2 linked regions of the Salinivibrio kushneri genome follow. The protein of the gene in region 1 binds, or shares a complex with, the protein of each later gene. Links are inferred from orthologs where the notes say so. Each region holds a gene or a part of one and is shown on either strand. Other genes may lie near its edges.

Region 1 (8,420 bases):
GCCATGGCCACCCAATTAGATGAAACCACTCATGCGGCGACAGCGATGAATGAAATGGAAAGCACCATTCGTGATATCGCGGGCAACACGGATCAAGCAGCAGATAATGCGCGCACCAGCTTAAGCCGTGCGGAGAACGGGCAAAAAGTGGTCGATGATACCAAAGCGATGATCATGACACTGGCAGAAACCCTCAGTAACACCAGTAATGAGGTGCTTGAGCTGAGTAAGCTGTCTGAGACCATTGGCTCGGTGCTGGATGTGATTAAAGATATCTCCGAGCAAACCAACTTGCTGGCGCTTAACGCGGCGATTGAAGCGGCGCGGGCCGGCGAGCAAGGGCGTGGCTTTGCGGTGGTCGCTGATGAAGTGCGACAGCTGGCGACCCGTACTCGCGAATCGACCGATGAAATTTCTGGCATTATCACCTCGTTGCAAGAGCAAACCCAGTCGGTGTCCGAACGCATGGAGCAAAGCCGAGAAGATGGTGAAACATCCGTGGGTAAGGTAGAGGCGGCTTCGCAAGAGCTGTCGCAAATCATGGAAGATATGCAGAATATCATGGATATGAGCACCCACATTGCTACCGCAATAGAGCAGCAGAGCTCGGTGGCGAAGGAAGTCAATCAGAACGTGCACAACATTCAAGATATCGCGCAAAACAGCACGGAACGAGCGAACCAAAATCGCGAAGCGGCACACAAGGTGGCTGAAGAAGCGGCGCACCTTGAGCGTGCGGTGAGAGAGTTTAAAAGCGAATAAGCGCGATAATGTCCAGTAAAAAGGCCAGCCTTATGAGGCTGGCCTTCTTCATTCAGGGCCGAAGGAGTAGTCAAAACCCGCTAACAGGGCTGATCCGGGGTTAATATGGTAGGGCCGGATTGCTCGTTAGGCTCTGGGTAATCAATGGTGTAGTGCAGCCCACGACTTTCTTTTCGTTGCATCGCGCAGCGAACCATTAACTCCGCCACTTGTAGCAAGTTACGTAATTCCAATAGGTTATTTGAGACCCGGAAATTGGCGTAGTATTCGTGTGTTTCTTGCTTAAGTAATTCGATGCGGCGCAACGCGCGTTCTAACCGTTTGGTCGAACGGACAATGCCCATGTAATCCCACATAAAAAGACGTAACTCATGCCAGTTATGCTGGATCACCACTTCTTCATCGGAACAAATCACCTGGCTTTCATCCCATGGCGGCAGGGCAGTATGAGGCTCGATATGATCTGAGTGCGCTTGAATATGTTCCGCAGCTGACCATGCATACACCACGCACTCCAGCAGCGAGTTAGATGCCATACGGTTGGCGCCATGTAAGCCGGTGTAGCTCACTTCCCCAATCGCGTATAAGCCGGGTAAGTCTGTGGTGCCGTTTTTATCCACCATCACGCCACCGCACGTGTAGTGGGCGGCAGGGACAATAGGGATCGCTTCTTTGGTCAGATCGATGCCGTATTGCTTGAGCTTTTCGTAGATGGTTGGAAAATGTTTGATCACAAACTCTGGATCTTTGTGGCTGATGTCGAGATACATACAGTCAGCGCCAAGGCGCTTCATCTCGTAGTCAATCGCGCGGGCCACCACATCACGAGGGGCAAGCTCGCCACGTGAGTCGAAGTCTGACATAAACCGCGAGCCATCTGGGCGTTTAAGGTGCGCGCCTTCACCGCGCAACGCTTCAGTGAGCAAAAAGTTGCGCGCATCAGGGTGATAGAGGCAAGTTGGGTGAAACTGGTTAAATTCCAGGTTGGCGACGCGACAGCCTGCTCGCCATGCCATGGCGATGCCATCACCGGATGATACATCTGGATTGGACGTATATTGGTACACTTTGGATGCGCCGCCTGTCGCAAGCACCACATAGTTAGTGCGCACAGTTTCAACCACTTCTTGGTTTCGGTTCCAGATGTAAGCCCCAAGCACGTGGTTAGCGCCACCTAAGCCAACTTTTTTACGGGTGATAATATCTAGCGCATTGTGCCGTTCGAGCAAGGTGATATTTGGGTGCTGACGGACATTGTCTTGCAGAGAGTTTTGCACGGCCATGCCTGTGGCATCTGCAGTATGCAAAATGCGTCGGTGACTATGACCACCCTCTCGGGTGAGGTGATAACGTGGGGTGTCATCATCGCTGTCTTCTTGATCGAACGGGACACCGCCATCGATTAACCATTGCACACAATCTTTCGCGTTGCGGGCAATAAAATCGACCACGTTTGTATCACAGATACCTGCGCCGGCAATTTGGGTATCTTCGACATGAGACTCGACCGAGTCTTGCTCGTCAAACACCGCGGCAATACCGCCCTGTGCGTAAAGCGTTGCCCCTTCGCTGAGCGGGCCTTTGCTTAATACAATCACCTTGTGGGTTGGCGCTAAGCGAAGCGCCAATGATAAGCCAGCGGCACCACTGCCGATGACTAACACGTCACATTGATGTTCTTGGGTTGTGGTCGTCATGATCCCTAATCCTCTTTCTGCGCCCCCAATGTTACACCAATTTGACGCTGCCGCGCGCGGTAAGATCAAATCCAAGTCGGCTTGGGTGAAAGTTTGCAACCATGGTACGGTTCGGGCGACAATGCCCCCAGCCAAAGACGTTCCCTTTGGCCATTCCGTCACAGTAATGTGATTTAACACATAATAAAACCAACATGGTGAGGAACTTTTCGCCGAGCAGGCTATCGAAACGTGTGCGAAAGCTCGCAAGCGGGTTTAACCGCGCTCTGACAACGTCGGGCCTAGAATTTCGATAATCGGGCGGAAAGATCAACCAAGGAGTAAACGCTCGAATGGGCGAGCAGCTAACCGACCAGGTTCTAATAGAACGTGTACAGAATGGTGACAAGCAAGCTTTCAATCTGTTAGTCGTCAAATATCAGAATAAGGTATGTAACCTTATCGCCCGCTATGTAGGCACACACAGCGGTGATATTCCGGATATTGCGCAAGAGGCGTTTATTAAAGCCTATCGTGCACTGCCGGGGTTTCGTGGCGAAAGTGCGTTTTATACTTGGCTGTATCGCATTGCAGTGAATACCGCGAAGAACCATTTGGTGGCGCAAGGACGACGACCGCCAGGCAGTGATATTGATGCCGACGAAGCAGAAAATTACGAAAGTGGGGGTTCTTTAAAAGAAATATCGAACCCTGAAAACTTGATGTTGTCAGATGAATTGAGACAGGTGGTGTTTTCGACGATAGAAACACTGCCCGACGACTTAAGAACCGCAATTACCTTACGTGAGCTCGATGGGCTCAGCTATGAGGAAATTGCACAGGTAATGGATTGTCCAGTCGGTACGGTGCGGTCGCGTATTTTCCGAGCGCGTGAAGCGGTTGAAAAACGCATCCGACCACTGATGAAACGGTAACGAGTTTTACTGGCTGCATGACGGTGACTTGAATGACGGATAGAGAAAAAATTTCAGCGTTGTTGGATGGCGAATTAGTGGATACCTCAGTGATCCACGACATTGAGCGAGATGATAACGCACAACAGACTTGGAGTGATTTTAGCACCATTCGCGATGTGATGCGTGGTGATGCTCCTAGCTCGTTGCAATGGAACATTGCCGATTCTGTGGCGTCCGCGCTGGAAGCAGAACCTGCTTATCATGGTGATCACCTTGATAGTAATGTGCTACCGATGCACGAGGCGCAACCGCGTCCGGAAAAAGCGCGTCGTCACTTACCAGGGTGGCTGCAACAGCTGACGCAAGTAAGCGTCGCTGCCTGTGTCTCGCTGGCAGTGATTGTCGGTGTGCAGCAGTATAACCAGTCTGAATCGAGCTCGCCGGTGGCCAGTACCCAAACCCAACCACCAGTACTCGAAACCATTCCTTTTGCCGGTGCTGCTGAACCCGTGAGTTTGAGCCGTAATGATTTGCGTGCCACGCCCTCGGAGGCAGAACTGATGGAGCAGCGTCGTCGCGTCAATGCAATGCTCAAAGACTATGAATTGCAGCTGCGCTTGAATAAGGATAGGCTGTCTGATCATCAGACTATGGCACCGTCGACAAGCAGTAATAAACAATGAAAAAAATTCTGATCGGTGCGCTTGCGCTGGTCAGTTTGATGTCAGCGCAAGCCTCGGCCGAACCCTCTGCCGAGGCTTTGTTACATCAAATGGATACCGCAAGCGATACCCTAGATTACGAAGTGTCCTACATCTTGGTAGGTAAAAACAGCCTCGAGCCGCTTCGCTTTCGTCATGCCCAAGTTGGGGAGCATGCCTACGGTCACCTCATGTATCTTAGTGGCCCGCCTCGTGAAGTGATTCGTCGTGGCGGTGAGATCAGCTACTTTGAACCCGGTTACGACCCCTTCACCATTGCCAGTGATCATATGGTGGCACCTTTGCCCACCCTGATTCAGGCCGATATCGATGTACTGGCTAACCACTATGACTTTGTATCGATGGGACATGCGCGTGAAGCGGGGATGGATTGCCAAGTGGTGCGCATTACCCCGAAAGACGGGGAGCGCTATTCGTACGTACTATGGCTAGATGAGAACAGCAAGTTGCCTGTCAGGGCGGATTTGCTCGACCGTGACGGCGACCCACTAGAGCAATATCGCGCCTTGTCGTTAGTGGTTTCACCGCAAATCAGTGCCTCGATGCAAAAGCTGGCGGAGCTTAGCTTGCCGCCGGTACTGACCTTGCCTCAGGCGACGAAGCGATCAGCGCTTGACTGGAAGGTGACTGGGCTGCCTGATGGGTTTGAGCCAGTGTATAGCAATCGCCACCGCTTAATGATGACCAAGCGAGCAGTCGAGAGTCAGATGTTTAGTGACGGTTTGTTCAGTTTTTCGGTGTATCTTGCCAAAGCCGATGATGTCTCGGTTCGCCAGCAAATTGTTCGTCAAGGTCGACGTACACTGCATAGCGTGACCAGTGGCAACGCAGAAATCACCGTTGTCGGCGATATTCCGCCTGAGACAGCCAAACGGGTGGCGGAGTCTGTTCGTATTACTGCTATGCCTGCGAGTCAGTCAAAACAGAAGGTCGAACCATGATCAAAGCATTGGCAGAAGTCACCGGTTACCAAGATGGTTGGTTGTCATTGGCCTGTCAGCAACAAACCAGTTGCGGCAGCTGCCAGTCACAAAGCCAATGCGGTACTGGTATTGTGTCCAAAGCGCTTCCTGGTAAGGTTAAACATCTTAAAGTACGTGCCCCAAAACCCTTACCGGCCGGGACCTTAGTTGAAATCGGCTTGGGGGAGGCGACGTTATTACGTTCCGCCTTATTGGTCTACATGGTGCCTTTGGTGATGATGCTAACAGGGGCACTGCTCGGGCAATTTTTATTCGCCACGCTTGCCGGCAGCGGTGAGGGTGGCGTCATCGCGCTCAGCCTGGGGCTGGGGGCGGTTGGCGTGGGCCTTGCACGTTACCTCGCTCCGCGCATCGGTACCCAAGATCAGCAGCAGCCCCAACTGTTACGCGTGATGGGGGAGCCGGTCTCAGATTTGTCAGTCATAAATACCACACAGCAGGATAGCGACTAGCCACTATTTTCGGTAGAATCCCGCTCACTTGATCTTAGGATCCCATTCTTATTGATAACGAGTAAGTCACACCAACACATGAAGCATATTCGTAACTTTTCGATCATCGCCCATATTGACCACGGTAAGTCGACGCTTTCTGACCGACTGATTCAAGTATGTGGCGGCCTAACTGACCGGGAAATGGCAGATCAAGTTCTTGATTCAATGGATCTGGAACGTGAACGCGGTATCACCATCAAAGCACAAAGTGTGACACTGAACTACAAAGCCAAAGACGGCGATGTGTATCAGCTCAACTTCATCGATACGCCAGGGCACGTTGACTTCTCGTATGAGGTGTCACGCTCGCTCAAGGCGTGTGAAGGTGCTTTGCTGGTGGTCGATGCAGGACAAGGGGTTGAAGCACAGACGCTGGCCAACTGCTACACCGCCATTGATATGGACCTAGAAGTAGTGCCTGTTCTGAATAAAATTGACTTGCCGGCTGCTGATCCTGATCGCGTGGCGCAAGAAATTGAGGACATTGTCGGTATTGAGGCCATTGACGCCACCCGCTGCTCGGCGAAAACCGGCATCGGCGTTGATGATGTCCTTGAAGATATTGTACGCCAGATCCCGCCACCTGAAGGCGATCCTGAGGCGCCAACCCAAGCACTGATTATCGACTCTTGGTTTGATAAATACCTCGGCGTGGTGTCTTTGGTGCGCATCCGTGAAGGCTCGCTGAAAAAAGGCGACAAAGTGAAAATCATGAGCACGGGCCAGGAATGGAACGTGGACAGCATTGGCATCTTCACGCCTAAGCGTAAAGAGCTTAATGGCCTGCAAACCGGTGAAGTTGGCTGGGTGATCTGTGGGATCAAAGATATCCTCGGCGCACCAGTGGGCGATACCATCACCCATGCTAAAAATGGCTGTGAAAAACGCATTGAAGGTTTCCAGCAAGTGAAGCCGCAAGTATATGCAGGGCTTTTCCCAATTTCATCGGATGATTACGAAAGCTTCCGTGATGCCTTGGATAAGCTGAGCCTCAACGATGCTTCTTTGTTCTTTGAGCCGGAAAGCTCGGCGGCACTGGGCTTTGGTTTCCGTTGTGGTTTCCTTGGCATGCTGCACATGGAAATCATCCAAGAGCGGTTGGAGCGCGAGTATAACCTCGATCTTATCACCACGGCTCCGACTGTGGTGTACGAGGTGACTCAAAATGATGGCGAGGTCATTTACGTCGACAGCCCATCCAAACTGCCACCTATCAATGATATAGAAACCATTGGTGAACCGATCTCGCGCTGTAATATTTTGGTGCCGAGTGAATTTGTCGGTAACGTCATTTCACTGTGTGTCGAAAAGCGTGGTGTGCAGGTCGATATGGTCTATCACGGCAACCAAGTGGCGCTGACCTATGACATTCCGATGGCTGAAGTGGTCCTCGACTTCTTTGACCGGATTAAATCGACCTCACGTGGTTACGCATCGTTAGATTATAACTTCGAGCGCTATGAAGTGTCTGATATGGTGCGAGTGGATATCCTCCTAAACGGTGAACGCGTCGATGCGTTGGCGATCATCACTCACCGTGCTCACGCCCAGCCGCGTGGTCGCGAGTTGGTGGAAAAAATGAAAGAGTTTATTCCTCGCCAACAGTTCGATATTGCTATCCAAGCCTCGATTGGCAACCATATTATTGCCCGTTCGACGGTGAAACAGCTACGCAAAAACGTGACCGCGAAGTGTTACGGTGGTGACGTGAGCCGTAAGAAGAAACTTCTGCAAAAGCAAAAAGAAGGTAAAAAGCGAATGAAGCAGGTCGGTAATGTCGAACTGCCGCAAGAAGCCTTTTTGGCCATTTTGCACGTGGGCAAAGATAAATAACGACGGATTCCATTATGGCCAATACGTTTTCTTTGATTTTAGTGCTGGTGACCTTGGTCACCGGCATTGTTTGGGCGTTAGATAAATACCGTTGGGCACCGCGCCGCCGCCAAGCGGCAGGGGAAACCCTCAAGGTGTCAGCGCGTGAACTGGATGCCGAGCAAGTGGCAAAAGTGGCGCCTCAACCGAGTTGGGTTGAAAATATGGCGTCTATTTTTCCAGTGATCGCGGTGGTACTGGTACTGCGCTCGTTTATTTATGAGCCGTTTCAAATTCCATCTGGGTCGATGATGCCCACCTTACTGGTAGGGGATTTTATCTTGGTGGAAAAGTTTGCCTATGGCTTACGTGATCCGGCTTTTCATACTGAAATTGTCGAAACCGGCAAACCAGAGCGCGGTGATATTGTGGTGTTTAAATATCCGCCTCAACCCAATATCGATTACATTAAGCGCACGGTCGGGCTGCCCGGTGATACCGTGGTGTATGAAGACAAGCGCCTGTGTATTCAGCCGAAGGGTGAATCCCAGTGCCAGCCAGTGCCGATTGATGACATCCAGCCAAGCGAGTTTGTTCAAGCGGGTATTAACTTGGTACAAGCGCAGGAGCAACTGGGTGAACAACCTCACCAGATCCTTGTCCACCCGAAAAAACGTGACCGCGTGAGTGCATACCAGCCACGTCCAGGCGTCAACCGCTGGGTCGTGCCAGACGGGCACTATTTTATGATGGGTGACAACCGTGATAACAGCGCAGATAGCCGCTTTTGGGGCTTTGTCCCTGAGCGTAATCTAGTGGGTAAAGCCGTTGCTATCTGGGTCAGCTTTGAATTTGAGCGCCCCAGTGATAGCTGGCTACCGTCGTGGGTACCGACAGGCATTCGCTTTAACCGTATTGGTGGAATTGATTAATTCTGGACTATGATGACAAAACTAACAGATAAGTTGCAGCGTGATATCGGCTACCAATTTAGCAACGCTGCGTTACTCGAATTGGCGTTAACGCACCGCAGTGCCAATGGCACCCATAATGA
Region 2 (5,721 bases), 180 kb from region 1 along the record:
TCATCCGTTCTGAGATAGTGTGAATCTGTCACGGATAAACGCGCACGTTTTTGGCTGCATCTAACCGATAAGCTGGTTAACCGTCCAGTGTTTAGCCATGCTACCGCCGATCAGTTGTCGGCACCTAACACGCCATCGAGTTGGTAGATTTGAAGCTAGTGTATCAAGGGCTGTTTTGGTTTTCGTGCGCTATTGTCCAAAGTGTTAGATAAGCCATATTTTGTGAGATGGGTACAAGAAGTTACCTAGGGCACAGGGGGTTAGTCGTTTTGGTGGGCGTTTGTATAAGCAAGTGGAAAGAGGACTGCTAGCAGGATTGGAGTGTTGAGCATCTATCAGAGTTACTCCGCTGATTTTTTCTAATGCGAAAACGGGAGTTGTACCCGTTCCTTGTTTGACTAAGTGTTTGACTAAAAATCAGCAGGTACAAAAAAGGCGTAGTAGGTACTAACCTGCTACGCCTTGCTATGACTGGTGGCCCCTCCCAGACTTGAACTGGGGACCAATCGATTATGAGTCGACTGCTCTAACCACTGAGCTAAGGGGCCGAATGGAATGGGATTATAGGGGAAGGCTCACAGGGTGTCTAGCTGTAAGGGGGGCGAATTCAGTATGCTTTTTGAGCACTTAGCGTGTTGCGGATAAACAAGCGCCGCCAATGTGGCGGCACTCACGCTTTGCTTGCTTAGGAGGTTACCGCCTTATTGCATGGCGGGGTCTTGGCTGTCTTCTGCCGGCCAGGTGCTGTTGTCATCTTCTGGCATTGGCTGCGTGTCGCAATCCGTGCCGCCGTCTGGGCAGGTTACCACGGGTTGGTCGCCTTGTGGTTGGCTCGCTTCGTTGGCCATCGCGGGGCCGGCGAGGCCAACCATCATCATGAGTGCGCTAAGAGTCAGTGCTTTGTTTTGTGTTTTCATCATGTTCTCCTTCCTAGTATTGTCGTTTGCCCTTGAGGACATGAACACTATCTCGTACTCATCGCGCGGCCCTGTCATTCTCTCGCTATAAGGCGGTAAAAGGATTGTCTAGTTTGTCGCCAACTTATCAGCATTGTCAGCGCTTGATTAAATCCCTCCTTCGCGGTCAGAAAATCATCAAAACGGTGTGTTATTGGTCAATTCATGGCCTTTATGCTCGGTTTTGTCACTTGCATCTTGCTGGCACGCGCTTTACCATCAGAGAATAATTAAACATAAATATCGATTTAATATTCAATTTGGCGCGTTATTTAGAGATAGATATGAAAAGCGACCTCTACCAGCAATCACTGCTCACCTTACTCGACTTGTCACCTCAGCAAATCCACGATCTGATTGATAATGCCGCCGCACTTAAAGCGGCCAAAGCTCGTGGGGAGGAAACCCCACAGCTCACGGGCAAAAACATTGCGCTGATTTTTGAGAAAACGTCGACCCGTACCCGCTGTGCCTTTGAGGTGGCAGCGTTTGACCAAGGCGCACAGGTCAGCTACCTCGGCCCTAGCGGCAGCCAGATTGGCCATAAAGAAACCATGAAAGACACCGCGCGGGTGTTAGGGAGAATGTACGATGGCATTCAATACCGTGGCTTTGGCCAAGAAGTGGTCGAGACGCTCGCCGCACATTCCGGAGTGCCAGTGTGGAATGGCTTAACGGATGATTTTCATCCCACCCAGGTGTTGGCCGATCTGCTCACCATGCAAGAGCACAGCGACAAGCCGCTTAATCAAATCGCGTTTGCGTATGTGGGGGATGCGCGCAACAACATGGGTAATTCGCTATTGGTCGGCGCGGCGAAGATGGGGATGGATCTGCGCCTGATTGGCCCTAAAGCCTACTGGCCTGAGGCCGATTTGATTGCCGCCTGCCAAGCTATCGCCGCCAATACGGGCGCGACGCTCACCTTAACCGAAGACACCGCAGCGGTGAACGGGTGTGATTTTGTGTATACCGATATCTGGGTGTCGATGGGTGAACCCGAATCGGCCTGGGCGCAGCGTGTGGCTGATCTCACCCCTTATCAGGTGAATCCAAGCTTGATGGCCGCCACCGCAAACCCACACGCTAAGTTTATGCACTGTTTGCCTGCCTTCCATAACGATGAGACCGGTGTGGGTAAACAAATTGCCGATCAATACGGGCTCAATGGGCTGGAGGTGACCGACGCGGTGTTCGAATCTGAGCAGTCGATCGTCTTTGATCAGGCAGAGAACCGACTGCATACCATCAAGGCTGTGATGGTTGCCACACTCGTCAACGCAAGCACGTAAACGATTGCACTTTTGCTTGCACGACATAAATAGGGGCGTATAATTCGGCCAGATTTCACTACACGGCCAGAAGTTATGTTGGTTATTCCACCCACAAACAGCGATTTATCCGCCCCATTGCGGGACGGTATCCGCATTGGTCGTGATCGTAAAAACCTCCGTTTCGGAGGTTTTTTTTTGCCTGTAGCACACTGCAAAGAAAGGGACTCGCGTTATGGCCAATACGCTTTATAACAAACATATTATTTCCATTCCCGAGCTCAGCCGCGACGAGCTGGAGTTAATCGTCGCCACGGCGGGCGAGCTTAAAGCGCGCCCTAACCCGACGCTGTTGAAGAATAAAGTGATTGCCAGCTGCTTTTTTGAGGCGTCGACGCGCACACGTTTGTCGTTTGAAACCGCGATTCAACGTCTTGGCGGCTCGGTGATCGGCTTTCCCGACGGTGGCAATACCTCGTCAGGCAAAAAAGGCGAAACTTTGGCCGACTCGGTACGGGTGATTTCCTCGTATGTCGATGGCTTTGTGATGCGCCACCCCAAAGAAGGTGCGGCGCGGTTGGCCTCGGAGTTCTCTGAAGGTGTGCCGGTGGTGAACGGCGGTGATGGCGCTAACCAGCATCCAACCCAAACCCTGCTCGACCTGTTCTCGATTTACGAAACCCAAGGGCGGCTCGATAACCTCAATATTGCCATGGTGGGCGATCTGAAATATGGCCGTACTGTGCATTCGCTGACGCAAGCCTTGTCAAAATTCGAGGGGAACCGCTTTTTCTATATCGCCCCAGATGCGCTGGCGATGCCTGAGTATTTGTTAGATGAGCTGACTGCCGCGGGCCACCCGTATAGCCTGCACAGTAGCATCACCGATGTGGTGCCTGAGCTGGATGTACTGTATATGACGCGGGTGCAAAAAGAGCGCTTTGATGAATCAGAATACGCGCACATTAAAGCGGCGTTCATTTTAAATGCGGGTATGCTGCGTGATGCCAAACCCAACATGAAGGTGATGCATCCGCTGCCGCGCGTGGATGAGATTACCGTGGATGTCGATAAGACCCCGCACGCCTATTACTTTGAGCAAGCTGAGAACGGCGTCTATGCGCGAGAAGCCCTTCTGGCACTGGTATTAAACGAACAGGTTGAAGGAGTTGCAAAATGAGCACGGATAACAAACTACAAGTTGAAGCCATCTGTCACGGCACGGTGATCGATCATATCCCGGCGCATATTGGCTTTAAGATCTTAAACCTGTTTCAAATGCACGGTAGCGATCAGCGGATCACCATTGGTCTGAATCTCCCCTCGTCGGCGTTGGGCAGCAAAGATCTGATCAAAATCGAGAACGTGGTGATCAGCGAAGATCAGGCCAGTCAACTCGCGCTGTATGCGCCACAGGCAACCGTCAATCAAATCGAAGACTATCAAGTGGTGGCCAAGCTGCCATTGACCTTGCCGGAAGTCATTCAAGGCGTGTTCCGCTGCCCAAACTCTAACTGTATTACCCACGGTGAGCCGGCGGTGGATAGCTCGTTCCGCGTGCTGAGTGAAGCAGATGATGTGAAGCTACGCTGCAAATACTGTGAGAAGGTGTTCTCACGCGAGATCATGACTGAGCGTCATTGATACCGCTGCAGCGGATACAGGCGTCGTGAGGCGCCTTACCTTCGCTACCCGCACGGCGGGCACAAGGTCTAGGCGTAAGGCCTAGGCATAAAAAAACCAGCACTTGGGTGCTGGTTTTTTGTGTCTCACCTTCAAGGGGAACTTGCGACGCGGTTATTTCACCACGGTCAGCGTCGGCTTGCCTTTTTTGCTTGGCGTGGCCGGCGTGTCGTCTTCGTCATCCGCTTGCGGCAGTGCTTCAGGATCATCAACGCTGTCGACCGACACCAAAGACGGCTCTTCGTCGTCTTCTCCCTCGCTGGATGGAGCGGTTTGTTCAAACATCTCCTCATCATCAGCGTGGGCGTAGGCTGGCTCCATATCAAACATGGTGCCCGCGCCATTTTCACGTGCGTAGATGGCGAGCACCGCAGCCATAGGCACCAGCACTTGCTGGGGCTTGCCGCCAAAGCGCGCATTAAAACACACGTGCTCGTTGCTCAATTCCAAGTTACCGACCGCACGCGGGGCGATGTTGAGGACAATTTGCCCGTCTTTAACGTAATCAAACGGCACTTGTACGTCCGGTAAGGTCGCATCCACCACCATGTGGGGGGTAAGATCGTTATCTAGTAACCAGTCGTAAAACGCACGCACTAAATACGGGCGACGTGGTGTCATCGCAAATTCTGATGTAGACATTATTGACCTGTTAGTCGCATTTCACGTTCAGCTTCTGTCAGTGAGGCGAGAAACGAATCACGCTCAAACAGACGCGTCATGTAATCTTTTACTTGCTTCGCACCTGGGCCAGTTAGCTCAATGCCTAGTGCAGGCAAACGCCACAGCAGCGGCGCTAAATAGCAATCTACCAGGCTAAACTCTTCGCTTAAGAAGTAAGGATCTTCGGCGAATACTGGAGCCAGAGCCAGAAGCTCTTCACGCAGCTGCTTACGCGCTTTGTCGGCGTCGTCAGCACTGCCTTCCATAATTTGGTCAACCAAGGTATACCAGTTACGCTTGATGCGGTACATCATCAAACGGCTTTGTGCACGGGCAACAGGGTATACCGGCATCAATGGTGGGTGAGGGAAACGCTCATCCAAGTATTCCATGATGATATCCGCGTTGTACAACGCTAACTCACGGTCTACCAAGGTTGGAACAGAGTTATAAGGATTTAAGTCAACCAGATCTTCTGGCAGATTATTCGGATCCACCAGCTCGATTTCTACACTGACACCTTTCTCTGCGAGGACGATGCGTACCTGATGACTATAGAGATCAGATGCGTCAGAGAATAACGTCATCACCGAGCGTTTATTGGCAGCAACAGCCATCAACCCCTCCAGGATGTTCAATATCAATAGAAAGCAATGGGGACCTAAAGTCCCCATTGCGGATTAGCAACACACTAGATTAACCGATCAGTGCACATCGCGCCAATATTCTTTCTTGAGGAAGTACGCCAAAATCAAGAATACCACGAAGAAACCAATCACCCACCAGCCCAGTTGCTGGCGCTCTAGCTTCACCGGTTCCCCTGAATATTCAAGGAAGTTAACCAGATCGCGCACCGCATTATCGTACTCGCTGGCACTGAGTTCGCCGTTACCGTCAGATTTGAGGCCAACAAACTCTTCCACCGGCTCACCGTCCACCATACGTGTTTCGTACACTTTACGGGGTGTGCCTTGAAGCTCTTCGAGCACGTGTGGCATACCCACGTTCGGGAACACGGTATTGTTCACCCCAAATGGGCGCGATGGGTCGACGTAGAACGAACGTAAATAGGTATATAGCCAATCCACGCCACGCACACGTGCCACCAAGGTTAGATCGGGCGCAGGTGCACCGAAGTATTGCGCGCC

The links. Proteins that work in one complex are often made in the same cells at the same time.
Region 2: the proteins of N8M53_RS02565 (region 1) and sspB are in contact, whole or in part, in a crystal structure (PDB 1YFN), measured with the Escherichia coli proteins. The link is inferred for Salinivibrio kushneri from one-to-one orthologs.

What each region holds. Positions count from the first base shown.
Region 1 is NZ_CP114588.1:515,354-523,773, forward strand. Bases 2,377-5,221 are described here. They hold N8M53_RS02565 (RseA family anti-sigma factor), read left to right. Parts: upstream 2,377-3,405; coding sequence 3,406-4,038; downstream 4,039-5,221. Other genes in these bases: nadB (L-aspartate oxidase), read right to left, coding at 2,377-2,459; rpoE (RNA polymerase sigma factor RpoE), read left to right, coding at 2,792-3,373; rseB (sigma-E factor regulatory protein RseB), read left to right, coding at 4,035-5,018; N8M53_RS02575 (SoxR reducing system RseC family protein), read left to right, coding at 5,015-5,221. Also shown: N8M53_RS02550 (methyl-accepting chemotaxis protein), read left to right, coding at 1-762; more of nadB, read right to left, coding at 843-2,376; more of N8M53_RS02575, read left to right, coding at 5,222-5,512; lepA (translation elongation factor 4), read left to right, coding at 5,591-7,387; lepB (signal peptidase I), read left to right, coding at 7,402-8,298; rnc (ribonuclease III), read left to right, coding at 8,311-8,420. UniProt on the Escherichia coli protein: An anti-sigma factor for extracytoplasmic function (ECF) sigma factor sigma-E (RpoE). ECF sigma factors are held in an inactive form by an anti-sigma factor until released by regulated intramembrane proteolysis (RIP).
Region 2 is NZ_CP114588.1:339,760-345,480, reverse strand. The notes cover bases 2,789-5,721. They hold sspB (ClpXP protease specificity-enhancing factor), read right to left. Parts: upstream 4,553-5,721; coding sequence 4,025-4,552; downstream 2,789-4,024. Other genes in these bases: N8M53_RS01730 (cytochrome c1), read right to left, coding at 5,278-5,721; sspA (stringent starvation protein SspA), read right to left, coding at 4,552-5,190; pyrI (aspartate carbamoyltransferase regulatory subunit), read left to right, coding at 3,404-3,871; pyrB (aspartate carbamoyltransferase), read left to right, coding at 2,789-3,407. Outside these bases: N8M53_RS01760 (hypothetical protein), read right to left, coding at 702-920; argF (ornithine carbamoyltransferase), read left to right, coding at 1,241-2,248; more of pyrB, read left to right, coding at 2,463-2,788. UniProt on the Escherichia coli protein: Enhances recognition of ssrA-tagged proteins by the ClpX-ClpP protease; the ssrA degradation tag (AANDENYALAA) is added trans-translationally to proteins that are stalled on the ribosome, freeing the ribosome and targeting stalled peptides for degradation.